2 regions of the Fictibacillus enclensis genome follow, and region 2 is predicted to be linked to the other one. Evidence: riboswitches for the same ligand, from Rfam matches in the RefSeq annotation. Region 2 holds a riboswitch; the other holds the start of a gene.

Region 1 (6,994 bases), 930 kb from region 2:
CCTCCTTTCCTTATTAGATACAAATAGTATATCACCGTATAAAGAACCTTATCAATAACCATTTACAGAAAAATAAATCAAATCTGTCATTTTGTTTTGGTAATGACGGCATCAAAACCCGCTTTTTTCGCCAGCTTTACCATTTCCACTGCATTTTCCCGTTGTCTGTAGCTTCCAATTTGCACCCGGTATAGCGTTCCCTGTTCTTTCTCATCATCTACTGGGCCCATCGTGGTCAACTCAGCTTCAACTGCTTGAAGAAAGTGCTGATATGTTACTCCATATTTCTTAAAGGCGTTTACTGGATCTGCTCTCCTGGCAGGATCCAGCTGAAAATGGCCTTTAATCGAATGTTCAGGAATCCATCCATAGTGCCGGCACAGCCATGCAAAAAACCAAACATACCGTTTATAGGCTTCTTTCCAAATGATGTTGCCTCCATGGCACAGTTCTACACCTAATGCCCAGTCATTGGCATCTGAAACCTGACTCCTGACATGCCATGCTTTTTCACTCAGAGGGATGATCAATAGAATTTCTTGGTCATCTATGAACACATGAGCGGAAGCTTCCAAATTCCTGCTGTTGAAGTACTTGTAATTTTGCTTAGCGGTGGACCCTTCGTTTCCTGTATCATGAGCGACTGCATACCTTGGAATCCGGTTTCCTCCCGGTCGCTGATTCCATCTCTGATCAAGCAGCATAGTGGTTATTTTATAGTTGGCTCCCATAATCATCCCTCTTTCACTTTTTATCCATAAGTAGAAATAAAATCCATAAAAGAGGCAAAAAAAGAGCTGTGGATACAAATTTTTGTCCCCACAGTTCTCTATGTGTCTATTCTCAATTTGTAGCAAAGACCACGATCCAGTAAATAACCCCTGCCAGGAAACCTAAACCAAGCAATAAAAACCATAGTGTGCTGTTTTTCATCGTCCAACCCCATCCCTGTTCATTTCCACTTCGAGGGTACCATACAAAAAAAGAGAAAAAAAGCGAAAAATCAGGAGATTTTGTGTCCAAACCCCATAAATGTTTGAGTAATTGGCGTGCAAAGTATACTATGTAAGTAGGAGTGTCGATAACTAATACTTATTAAAATGTAGAATAGGTGATTGCTATGAATGATAACCGCACAAATAGGATCGCAGAACTTGAGAACAGCTTCCTGACTGTTTTTCGGACCTTCAGAAAAGACATTAACGACCTTTTCTCTGATGATGTGCCTGCCAACGAGTTTGGCGTCCTTAATCTATTAAAGGATAAAGAATATCTTACAGCCTCTGAGCTAGCGGGTGAAATGAAGGTTTCATCAAGTCATATTACAGGGGTAACCGACCGTTTAATAAAGAAAGATTTAATAACCAGAGAACGATCCTTGACAGACCGAAGAATCGTTTATGTAAAAATCACAGAAAAAGGCCAGGCAGTTGCTGAAAAGCTGTCAGCGATCCGCCGTGATTATTATAAAGAGAAATTTTCGGGCCTTTCAGATCAAGAGATGGAAAATATGATTGACTACTTAAACCGCATGTCGTAGCACACAAAAAGGCAAAAACACATACGCTGGTGTTTTTGCCTTTTTTAAGAACGTGATGGTTATTAGGAATACATGCTCCACATGCCGATATCCATAAAACCGATTCGTTTATAGATGGATCCCGCTCTTGGGTTATTATAGAACAAACACAAGGATTTCCCTTCGTTCAGCACATCTTCGCATAGTACCGCGGTACAGCGGCTCGCCAACCCTTGCTGCCTGTAATCCACATGGCTACACACCCCCACGACCATAGCCGAGCGGGAATTCTCCGCCGTGGTTGCCGCGGAAGCTACCATCCGCCCATCCTTTTTTATAAAATATGTTCGTCCGGTTTTTGTGGTCAGTGTTTGAATCAGACTTTCTCTCGCGGATTCTCTCCTCTGAAATTCTTTGATTGAGTTATGCATCTCGATAATGTCGTCTACATCATTCACTGTTGCGTATGTAAGATCATCGCGCCCAAGGCCTTTCATGGAAAAGTCCCCTTCCTCAAGCTCGGCAAAATACAATTCCTTTTTTGATGTGAACGAGAAAATGGATTGAAACTGTTCAACAATTTCCTTTTTCCCTGAAAGCATTTCAAGTGGCGGGCCGCCCTTAATAATCTCTGAAAATCCTTCAGCATTAATCTCCTCTTTTGCGTATGGAAGATAGTTTCCAAAGTACCGAAGCAAAATCCCCCGTATCTCCCCCTGCTCCCCAAGATCCACCCAGATATCCTGAAAATCCGTATCGTAACCAAAGTTCTCAATATCACCGATGATGAATAGATTCATTGCCTTTTCCTCATCGAGATAATCCAAAATCTGTTCATTCAAAGTATCGTCTGCTTTAACAATCATGTTGCTTCTTCTCCTTCATCGTTTTCAAATGTATCTTTTCTCTTTATTACTGCGTTTGCGCAAGGTACCGTACTTCCTCAAGCATGCTCCGCCTTTTTTCATCACCGGCCAATATCACGTTGCCAAAATAAAGTGACTGGATGGGCTGTATCCCGCAGAACTCAAAAATACTAAGGTTGCGCGCCACGTTCATGGCGTCATGCATCCCGTTCTCCTCGTATATATCAGAAGGGGTTCCGGTCGTGCAAATCGTAATCGCCGTTTTGCCTTTTAGCCGTGGAATGGGATCTTCCCCGTCCAGCTCATATGCAAAGCCATAGCTGAATACGCGGTCTATATAACCCTTCAGCAACGCGGGCATGCCACCCCACCAAACCGGATAGATCAGTGTAATGCAGTCACACCAGGCGATATGCTTCTGTTCGTTGAGCACATCCACCTCATACTGACCTTCCAGCGAATTCTCGTATTCCCTTTCAGTCAGAACCGGATCAAAGGCCAGATCATACAGATTCCTTATAATGACCGGATGGCCCTTTTTCTCCAGTTCTTTCGAATATACCTCGAGCAAGGCATGATTGAAGCTGTGATTCGACAGATGACAGTACAGTAAAAGATGATTCATCATGTCTCGCCTCCTTCCCAACTCCTATACGACACCGTCCTTTTAAAATCCTTTTCACTAGTAAAAAAAGATGTTTGATTACCAATATCAGGGGAATTTGTATAGAAACAGAGGAGGCTGAAAAAATGGAAATGCTCAATAATGTGGAGCGTGCACTGCAGCTCTTTGCCCGTACCGGTATGGAACTAAAGGAAGCTATGTCCAAGCTCTCTGAGGAAGAACAAATTCTGTTGAATAAGTCCTATCCTTTTGATATCCCGTTCAGCGAATTCTCCAACAAAATTTTAGAATGGAAAGAAGAAGTCGACAGGCTTGTAGAAACCCGGTAACACAAACAGCCGTCCAGTGCATAAGAGACTGGACGGCTGTTTGTTGTTTTCAGATTAAGTGTGAAATAAAAATTGATGCGGTACCAAAATACACGAACAACGAAAAAATATCATTAAGCGTGGTGATGAGCGGACCGGAAGCCACTGCCGGATCCACATTGAAACGGTACAACAGGAGCGGGATCAACGTCCCTGACAACGTTCCGATAATTAAGGTCAAAAACAATGAACTTCCAACCACCAAGCCCAGTATGGCATTCCCTTGCCAAAAATAGGCGACAAGTGCAATGAGAATACCACAGGTGGTGCCAATGATCAGTCCCACACCCAGTTCCCTCAGGATGAGACGCAGCACCACTTTTTTATCAACATCATTCGAAACCAGTCCGCGAACAACGACGGCCAGCGACTGTGTGCCAGTGTTCCCTGTCATCCCCGCAATCATTGGCATGAAAAAGGCGAGCGAAACAACTTTAGAAAGAGTACTCTCAAAGGCAGAAATGATGCTTCCCGAAATAATACCAATAAACAGTAACAGAATCAGCCATGGCAGCCGCCGGTAGGACGCAACAAATGCACTTGTATTAAAATCGATTGATTTACCGGAAGCAGAGAGCTTTTCGATGTCTTCGTTTGCCTCTTCGATTAAAACGTCGAGTACGTCATCCACTGTTACGATCCCTAATAGCACATCATTTTCGTCAACAACAGGGACTGCGATAAAATCATAGCGTTCGATGGTCCTTGCCACTTCCTCCTGATCCATTTCGGCTGGAACCGAAATGACACGGGTGAACATCACCTCTTCAATTTTGTCATTGATATCCGCAAGGAGAAGGTCCCGATAGGATACAACTCCTGCAAGCTGCTTTTCTTCGTTAATGACATACAAATAATAAATGTTCTCCGCAAAGCCAGCAAATGTCTTCAATTTGTCAACCGCATCCCGTACAGTAAACATTTGCGGAATCCAAACAAAGCGGTTGGTCATAATCCCGCCGGCGCTATCGGCGGGATACTGCATGAGAGATTGAACCGTCCGGGACTCATCCGTCCTCATGGATGCGAGAAAATCCTGAATTTCATCAAATGAAAAATTGCTCAGAAGGTCGGCCAGATCGTCATTTTCCATTTCGTTCATGATATGAGATGATCGCTCAATGCCCAATTTGTGCAAAATCTCTATTTGGAGATCGCTGTCAAGCTCCTGAATAAGAGAGGCAAGCTGCCTGGTGGTCAGGAAGGTGAGAAATTTATGCCGGTGCTTCTCCGGCAGCGTTTTATAGACTTCCGCCATATCATATGGATGCAGTTCATCCATTAATTCCTGAAACTCTTTTTTCCTCAGTTCTTTCAAGCTTTTAATCACAAAAAGCAGAATCTGATTTTCCGTCATTTCCTTGAACACGAATGTCACCCCCTTTATTAATGTTCCTATTATATAAGAATCTCCAAGAAACTGCGAATGCAACATAATATTTATCAAGATTTGCAGGGTTGAATCTTTTTGTAAGCTTGGGGTATAATCTAAACAGAATAAATAAAAGCAGCAACTGACGAGAGCGTGTGGAATTGACCACAAGGAAGCTGCAAGCATCACCTAAAAAGCCGTTCGTCTGGGCAGGGGTAAGGGATCAGTGTATCTATTCCTTGCCTCTTTTCTATTCTCAGGAGGTAATCAGAGTGGAAAACAAGCTAATACTCAATGGCACCCGTGTCGCAACCGATATCAAGGAACAATTGAAAGGAAGAGTGGAAGAGCTGACAAGCCGGGGCGTAACCCCTTGTCTGGCTACAGTTCTTGTCGGCGATGATCCGTCTTCGGCCACTTACGTCAAAATGAAAGGCAACGCGTGTGAAAAATTGGGCATCCTGTCCAAAAGAATTCACCTTCCTGCCGAAATCACTACAGAAGACCTGTTAAAAACCATTCATGAACTTAATGAGGATGAGGCGGTACACGGGATTCTGCTGCAGCATCCGGTACCTTCACACATTGATGAGAGGTCAGCCTTTGAAGCCATTGACATTGAAAAAGACGTGGATGGTGTAACAAGCTGGGGATTCGGACAAACGTCATTCGGCTTTGGAAGCTATCCGTCCTGCACCCCTGCGGCCATTATGGCAATCTTGGATTACTATGATGTCCCTATCGAAGGAAAACACGCGGTTATCGTCGGCAGAAGCCCTATCCTTGGAAAACCGGTTTCCATGCTTCTGCTGAACCGCAACGCTACCGTAACAACCTGCCATTCCCGCACACAAAACCTGCCGGAAATCGTTAAGCAGGCAGATATTGTTGTCGCTGCCGTTGGAAAGCCAAAATTTATTAAAGGTGACTGGATCAAACCAGGAGCCGTTGTCATGGATGCCGGCTACAATCCTGGCAACATTGGTGACGCGGATTATGAAGAATGTGAAAAGAACGCAGGTGCCATCACCCCTGTTCCTGGCGGAGTCGGCCCTGTGACCATCTCCATGCTGCTGAAGCACACCGTTGATGCAGCCGAAAAGAAACTAAATCAGCAATAAGAAGTAAAAAAGAGCCATGCGCAAGGGTGCATGGCTCTTTTTTTGTGTCTGACATAACATAACAAGTGTTTTGGCGCGTAAATGACGAATTTCCGCGGGTATCTGAAAATTAAAATGGCAGGTATTAAGTAAAGACCGGTCCTGAAGTCCGGTTTTTTGCAAGAGCTCATTTACTGTGCCGTCAAAATAAGCGGGCCATCCTTCGTGATCGCCAGGGTATGCTCATATTGTGTGGACAGGGAACCGTCAAACGTCCTTGCTGTCCAGCCGTCATCATCAATTTTCACATAGCGTTTACCGGTGTTTAACATCGGTTCAATCGTCAGCACCATACCCTCTTTTAGCAACGGACCAGTTCCTTTCGGGCCTGCATGAGGGACTTGCGGGTCTTCGTGCATCGAACGGCCAATACCGTGGCCGATAAATTCACGCACGACCGATAACCCCTCGCTTTCCGCATATTGCTGGATTGCATGTGAAATATCGCCGATCCGGTTTCCGATCACTGCCTGCTCAATGCCGAGGTATAAGGATTTCTCTGTGACTTCCAACAGATGCTGTGCTTTTTCCGAAACCTCACCCACTGTGTAGGACCATGCCGAGTCTGCAAGCCATCCATTTAGGTTTACAACCATATCAATCGTTACGATATCTCCCGATTTTAGCTTTTTCTTATTCGGAAAACCGTGGCAAATGACATCATTTACAGATGCACATGTCGCGAACGGATATCCCTGATAGCCCTTTTGCTCGGGAGTGGCTCCATTCTTCTTTAAAAAATGCTCCACAAACGCATCGATTTCCAGCGTTGAAATCCCCGGTTTAATGATTTTTTTGATCTCCTTGTGGCACTCTGCCAAAAGAGTTCCTGCCTCGTTCATTTTTTCAATTTCACGTTTTGACTTATAAATAATCATGTGTTTTCCTTTCCATCCTGCATGATAAGTAGGTTAACTTACTATATTCTTGGTTTCTGCATTTGTTCCCCTGATCGGATGCTTAAAAACAGCGCAAGGCGCAAATCAATGATTGATTTACGCCTGGTGGCTTTGTTTCATTCTTGATTCCACCACCTTGCCTCCAAGCCAGAGAACAAGGATGCCGAATACCGCAAGTCCCAGTT
Region 2 (6,994 bases):
TTTTTGGGAATGGAGAACGCCCATCCGCCTGACATTGAAGTTGTTCCAGGCGCTTGCCCCTTTTGTGTTGGCATTGCCGTAAAGCCAAGCTTATCAAATGCAACTGGCCAAGGAGCCGGCCCGTCTTTCCGGTAGTTCCCAGCCTGCCAGATTCCGTCCAGGCCAATTCCAATTTTCCCTTTCGGCATCAGCTGGGTATAAGCAATCGTTCCACCCTGCCCATTGAGAACTTGGGATAAATTCGGTCCAAGCTTTTCTTTATAAATCGTATCAATGAATGTATACGTATCCTCCAGCCCAGGGCTATTAACAATCCATTTTTGCTTGTTCTCATCGTATAAAGGATACTCTGTTCCGTACAATAGCATTTCAAATGTCTGCATGGATGTGGCTTCACCAGTTGCTTTTCCGGAATTCATCCACATAGGAATCACATCAGGAGACTTCTTTTTAATCGTTCGGGCAGCGGTTAATATATCATCCCACGACTTTGGCTCCCATGGCACCGGCAGACCTGCTTTTTTAAATACTTCCTTGTTATACCAAAGTCCGCGTGAATCAGTATTAAAAGGCACACCATATGTTTTTCCGTCCTGTGCTTTTACACCATTTTTAACATTATCAATATAATGATCCCATTCATCCCAGCTTTCGATCCTGTTATCAAGCGGTTCAAGGTACCCTGCGCTGGCATCGGAGTTCACCATAAAGGTATCTTCTGTCACGATGTCAGGAGCCGATTGATCTGACTTTAGCATGAGCGCAACCTTTGCAAAATAATCACCTTCCGAAGCGCTGATGGGCGATAGCTTAATATTTGCTTTCGGATGCTCTTTTTTGAACGCTGGGATTATGTCGTTATTCAACCATTGTGTCAGTCCTTTATTCGTTCCTCCACCATCACGGAACGTAATGCTGATTGTGTTTTTATCACCTGCCGTTTTTTTCCCTGAAGCAGAATCACTGTCCGAACATGCCGAGCTAAAAAGGACACTTCCTGCGATCACTGTTACAGCCGCAAGTTTTTTACAGCTTTTTACTTTCATTTCAACCCCTCCTCAATATTAATGGAATGTATGTAGATTCTTGGAGGTAAGTATGATAGCGCTTTCAAAATAAATTAAAAAAGGCCTCCTTTCTGAATTTTCAGTAAATAATTCCTATCAATAACTTAAATGATATAGATGGTATATGTCAACATATTATTTAATAAAAAAAGAAGACATTTCTGTCTCCTTGCATAATTATGGTCTTTACCGATTATTTCTGGCAGTCAGGACATGAAAATGATTTTCTGGAAGCAATCTCTGTTTTTTGAATAAGTGTTCCACAGCGCCTGCAAGGTTGGCCTTCTCTGTCATATACCAGCAAATGGTGGTTATATCCACCCGTCTTTTGGTCTCCCTTATAGGTGGGATTCTCCATATAACCACCGTGTTCAATACCCCTCGTGAGTATAGGTTGAATGGCTTGAAACAGCAGGCGGACTTGGTCCTTAGTCAATTCAGAAGCTTTTCGTTCCGGCTGCAGCCGGGCCTGCCAGCAAATTTCATCGGAATAACAATTTCCAATCCCTGCAATAAACTTCTGGTCAATGAGCACTGCTTTCAGTGTTCCCCTTTTCTTGCTTAGATGCTCTAGAAAGATTTCTTCTGTAAAATTGGGATCCAGCGGTTCCGGACCCAGTTCCTCCAATTTTTCTTTCAATTGCGCTGCTGTTAATAAATGAAGGTAGCCCAATCTAAGCCCAATAAAATACAGCTTTCGATCACCAAAAGACAAAATCACCTGCTTGGTTCTCTCAGGGTTGTCTTCGTCATTTCCAATGTACATCCAGCCTCCGAGCATGAGGTGAAGAAGCAGGGCATTTCCGTTATTCAATTGGAAAATCAAATGTTTGGCCCGCCTTCTAATGTCAGTAATCACGGCTCCTCTCACATGAGCAGTGAAAAGCGACGGATTAAGATTAATGGATTTTTCCCGGTTAATCTCCACTTGAATAATGGGTCTTTCTTTTAATTGATTGGATAAAATCGTTCTGAAGGTTTCCATTTCTGGTAATTCCGGCATCTTTCAAACCTCCCGCTCCCTTTTATTTGACGTTTAGTATTTGCCATTTTTCTGTCGTTCAGACATGAAAGTTTATCATCATGGTTACAATATCAAGGAAGAACAGGAGGTAGGAGGTACAACATGAGCAGTCTGATCATAAAACTTATAGCGATTCCCGTTGTGTTAATTCTTTCCGCCGTTTTCTTTCCAGGCGTACATTTTGAGGACTATTGGCAAATTGCCGTTGTTGCCATCACCCTGGCGGTACTTGGTGTGCCACTCGAATATTTTGTTTTAAGAAAAGGAGTACTTTGGATCAGTGTCCTCATTGATGTTCTGGTTTCATGGATCCTTGTTTACTATGCCTCGAACTTTCAATGGGAGGCATCCATGACATGGTATGGGGCATTATTGACGAGCCTGTTGCTCGGTGTTCTGGAATATGTAACTCACCGTTTTCTTTTGGCAACCCACAGGGCTCATAGCGAACCCATTTAAATCTAAATAAAAATGCCGCCATTCCATTCTTGGAATGACGGTCTTTTTTCGTACGAGAACCTCTTTAAATGACACGTGTTGTTACAATACCTTCAATGTTTCTAATTTTTTCTTCCAGTCCCGGAATGACGTCGCCATTTACCTTATTGTCAATATCAACAATGGTATACGCATATCCGCCCCGGCTTCTGTTCACCATGTCGGCAATATTCAAATGATAGCTGGACACCGCCTGAGTGATTTGACCGACCATATTGGGCACATTTTCATGAAACGCGGCCACTCGAAGCTTACCTGTATATGGCAAAGAGGCGTTTGGAAAGTTAACAGAGTTCTTGATATTACCGGTTTCCAAAAATTCTTTGACCTGTCGGGTAGCCATAATGGCACAGTTTTCTTCAGATTCATTTGTGGATGCGCCAAGATGTGGAATAGAAACCGTATTCTTCATCTTCAGCACGTTTTCGTTTGGAAAATCCGTAATATAGCGGCCAACAGTACCGTCTTCCAGTGCGGCCAGCATATCAGCTTCGTTTACAAGCTCACCACGGGAGAAGTTTAGGATATGCACTCCGGGTTTCATTTCGTTAAAGGCCTTTTGATTAAACATTCCTTTTGTATCTGGTGTAAAGGGAACATGAACCGTAATATAGTCACACTCTGCGTACAGCTGCTCAATCGTCATCGCCCTCTGGACATTTCTGGACAGGTTCCATGCTGTGTCCACAGAGATGAATGGATCAAAACCGATAACATCCATGTCAAGATCGAGCGCATCATTGGCGACGAGCGCACCTATCGCCCCTAAACCGATGACACCTAGTGTTTTTCCTTTGATTTCTTTTCCGACAAACTGCTTTTTCCCTGCTTCAACCAGTTTTGGAATTTGGTCTCCTTCCCCTTCAAGGGTTTTTGTCCAGGCTATGCCTGCAAACAGGTTACGGGAAGAAGCCATCAGTGTAGTAAGAACCATTTCTTTTACAGCATTGGCATTTGCACCTGGAGTATTGAAAACAACAATTCCCTTTTCTGTGCATTGATCGACCGGAATATTGTTGACACCGGCTCCCGCACGCGCGATGGCTTTTAGTTCATCACCGAAAGTTAAAGCATGCATATTAAAGCTTCGTACAACAATGGCATCAGGATTTTCACTTTCATTATCAATCTTATAAACCCCGTTGCTGAAAACCTTCAATCCGCTTTCCGCGATATTGTTCAAGGTTTTGATGGTCTTTACTGTTTCCAATGCAGTTGTGGTCATTTTGGTTCTCTCCTCTTTTTTTATGGGTTTTTGTCTCGCCTCTTTGCCAAAAAGATAAGGTGAACATGCCTTGACAAATAAACGAAAAGAGGCAAAGGGATAAATATCCCCTTACCTCTGCCCAGGCGAACGGCAACGACACTATGTGCTCCCTCGCGGTGATCCGCGTTTCGCCAGTTACACATAGCCTTTAGATTTTGTATCATTCTATCAGACTTTTCTGCACGTATCAACACTTATTTCGTAAAAATTCTGTTAATATCATTCCTAGTATGGCTAAATATTCTGGAATCTGGCTGATATTGTCATTGTTGCTGGTTGAAATCATATTATTTACCGAGCAAGTTCTCATCACTTTGAAAGATGATAAATATGTAAACACTGCTAATATGTCATAAGGCATAAGGGATAAATTCCAATTTTTGAAAACATGAAATGAAAGGTGTATAATGATTAATAATGTTAATCTTTATTATCATAAAATATATGTTTGGCAGTCATCTCATCATCAATTGTAAGAATTGCATGGGAATAACACTTTTCCCTTCTTTTATCCGTCGGTGAGCCGGGGTTTAACATTAAGACTCCGTTACGGCGGTAATTTTTTGGAATATGCGAGTGGCCGAAGATGATACAATCCACATCTACTACATTAAATGCGGCTATTGCCCTTTTTTCAGTTGTTTGTTTGGTGCCATGGCCATGAACCACACCTATAATAAATTGATTCACATTCAATAAAAGGGTTTCATTGAAAAAATATCTCATTTCGGGTCCGTCAACATTTCCGGTTACCCCCTCAACCGGAGCATACTGCTTCAATTGATGAAGCACATCTGGTGTCTGCCAGTCACCGGCATGGATGATTAAATCAGCAGTCTTGAGATCGGCAATTAGCCTCTCAGGTATTTTTTTGGCCCTTTTGGGCATGTGAGTATCCGATAACACAACAATTTTCACAGAAAAATTCAGCTCCTTATTTCTTTTTGATTCATTTGGCACGGGTCAATTTTCACTGTATCAGCAAGGAAAACGCTTTATATTTAGATAATTCATTATTTTCATAATTAAATTATAATAACATTTTCCTATAATTTTCATTGACTACTAAATATTTAGTAAATTAAAATATTAATAGTTTAAATATATTGGAGGCATCAAGATGGAAGCAACTGTTAAAGTGGAGCAGGACATTCAGCTCCAGCCAAAAAAGAAACATCCACCTGGCCTATACTTGCTCTTCTTCACTGAGATGTGGGAAAGATTCAGTTATTATGGCATGAGAGCAATTCTTGTTCTTTATTTAACAAAATCGTTGATTAGCGGCGGACTCGGTATGAGTGAAGGCCTTGCGCTTAGTATTTACGGATTCTTCACCGGCGCCGTTTATTTTACCCCGTTGATAGGAGGATATTTAACCGACCGTTTCTTAGGGAAACGTCTGGCGATCACCATTGGCGGTGTCACAATGGCACTTGGTAACTTTGTATTGTTTGCCAACCAAAGCCATGCGGCATTTTACATTGGGCTAGCCTTATTGATTATCGGGAATGGTTTCTTTAAGCCTAATATTTCTACACTCGTTGGGGATCTATACCCGCAAAGCGATGCACGTAAAGATGCTGCATTTACCATTTTCTATATGGGTATTAACATTGGAGCCTTTTTCTCTCCATTAATTGTTGGTTTCCTGGCTGAAGATTACTTTAAGACTACGGTAAATGGGGTTGAGCACTTCGGGTTCAAATTCGGATTCCTTGCTGCTGCGATCGGCATGATTGTCGGGCAGCTTCTGTTCAACCTTCTTGGCAATAAGTATTTGGGAGACATCGGCAAAAAGCCGGTTGGCGTTTCGCAGAATGAAATCAGCACAGAAGAGAAAAAGAAACCTCTTACCAAGGCTGAAAAAAGCCGAATTAAAGTTATCTTTATTTTAACATTCTTTGTTATTTTCTTTATGGCCGGATTTGAACAAGCCGGTAGTTCGTTAACCCTTTATACAGACAAGTTTATTGACCGTACGGTATTTGGATGGACCGTTCCAACCTCTTGGTTCCAGTCATTAAACCCTCTTTTTATCGTCATCTTTGCGCCAATTCTTTCTGTACTATGGGTAAAATTATCAAAAACGAAGCGTGGCGATTTGGCTACACCAACCAAAATGGCAACAGGTATGATCTTGCTTGGCGCCGGATTTGCTGTTCTTATCCCTGCTCTTCTTCAAACAGGAACAGGCGACTCTTCTGCTGTTAAGGCCAATATGATCTTTATGGTCCTTACCTACTTCCTTCATACGATCGGGGAGCTATGCCTGCAGCCAGTAGGTTTGTCCATGGTAAGTAAGCTTGCACCAGTTAAGCTGGCTTCACTGTTGATGGGTGTGTGGCTTGCTGGGTCCGGATTTGCAAATATCCTTGCCGGACAATTGGCTTCAACCACTGAGTCACTTGGTTATTTCGAAGTGTTTATGATTATCGGCGGTGTGACAATTTTCCTTGGGCTGGTCCTATTAGGACTATCCAAAAAATTGGTAAAAATGTCCGCTCAATAACGTTTTGTACGAGGATTCTTGGTCCATTTTCTTATGGATCTGAATCCTCTTTTTTTGTGGTAATTCCCTGACTGAAAATTTGAAATTGTTTTACTTTATCCCTCTCTTGTATCCCCTGAACCTCTTGTCCTGTATACGCTCAACCTGTTTTTCCAATCGATTAGCAACCAGCTCGCGACTTGAAGGGATGTAAAGTTTTTGTTAGGTTAAGTAACCGTAAGCACTTTCGTCGAGGAAGAACCTGCAGCTGCTCAAAGATGAAAAAGACCAGCTGCTAAAGAAAAACTTAAAAAAGGGGAGATTTGGTGCAAATTGGTGTTATCACTTCGCTGGCTATCTATATGGCCGGCATGCTAGGAATTGGATATTGGTCGTACAAGAAAACGTCCGATCTGTCGGATTACATGCTTGGAGGCAGAGGTCTTGGACCCGCGGTTACCGCGCTTTCAGCAGGAGCTTCAGACATGAGCGGATGGATGCTTATGGGTGTACCCGGAGCCATGTATGCGACCGGACTATCAAGTATTTGGATTGCCGTAGGACTATTGATTGGAGCGTATGTAAACTATCTTGTACTAGCTCCACGCCTGCGTACCTACACTGAGGTAGCGAATGATTCCATTACTATT

Evidence for each region. A riboswitch is a leader RNA that binds a small molecule or an ion and turns the genes downstream of it on or off. The one in region 2 is predicted to bind ZMP and ZTP.
Region 1: another riboswitch for ZMP and ZTP. It lies ahead of QNH15_RS09430 (bifunctional 5,10-methylenetetrahydrofolate dehydrogenase/5,10-methenyltetrahydrofolate cyclohydrolase); the one in region 2 lies ahead of QNH15_RS14075 (phosphoglycerate dehydrogenase).

The regions. Positions count from the first base shown of each region.
Region 1 covers NZ_CP126109.1:1,752,302-1,759,295, reverse strand. The annotation lists gene QNH15_RS09460 (N-acetylmuramoyl-L-alanine amidase) at 87-731, opposite strand; gene QNH15_RS09455 (MarR family winged helix-turn-helix transcriptional regulator) at 1,121-1,540, shown strand; gene QNH15_RS09450 (GNAT family N-acetyltransferase) at 1,603-2,385, opposite strand; gene QNH15_RS09445 (NAD(P)H-dependent oxidoreductase) at 2,432-3,013, opposite strand; gene QNH15_RS09440 (hypothetical protein) at 3,136-3,339, shown strand; gene mgtE (magnesium transporter) at 3,389-4,747, opposite strand; ZMP/ZTP riboswitch at 4,879-4,968, shown strand; gene QNH15_RS09430 (bifunctional 5,10-methylenetetrahydrofolate dehydrogenase/5,10-methenyltetrahydrofolate cyclohydrolase) at 5,023-5,871, shown strand; gene map (type I methionyl aminopeptidase) at 6,042-6,788, opposite strand; gene QNH15_RS09420 (TVP38/TMEM64 family protein) at 6,906-6,994, opposite strand, start outside.
Region 2 covers NZ_CP126109.1:2,687,033-2,694,026, forward strand. The annotation lists gene QNH15_RS14060 (extracellular solute-binding protein) at 1-1,046, opposite strand, end outside; gene mutM (bifunctional DNA-formamidopyrimidine glycosylase/DNA-(apurinic or apyrimidinic site) lyase) at 1,261-2,070, opposite strand; gene QNH15_RS14070 (DUF2512 family protein) at 2,194-2,550, shown strand; gene QNH15_RS14075 (phosphoglycerate dehydrogenase) at 2,615-3,814, opposite strand; ZMP/ZTP riboswitch at 3,927-4,005, opposite strand; gene QNH15_RS14080 (metallophosphoesterase family protein) at 4,277-4,774, opposite strand; gene QNH15_RS14085 (peptide MFS transporter) at 4,977-6,365, shown strand; gene putP (sodium/proline symporter PutP) at 6,671-6,994, shown strand, end outside.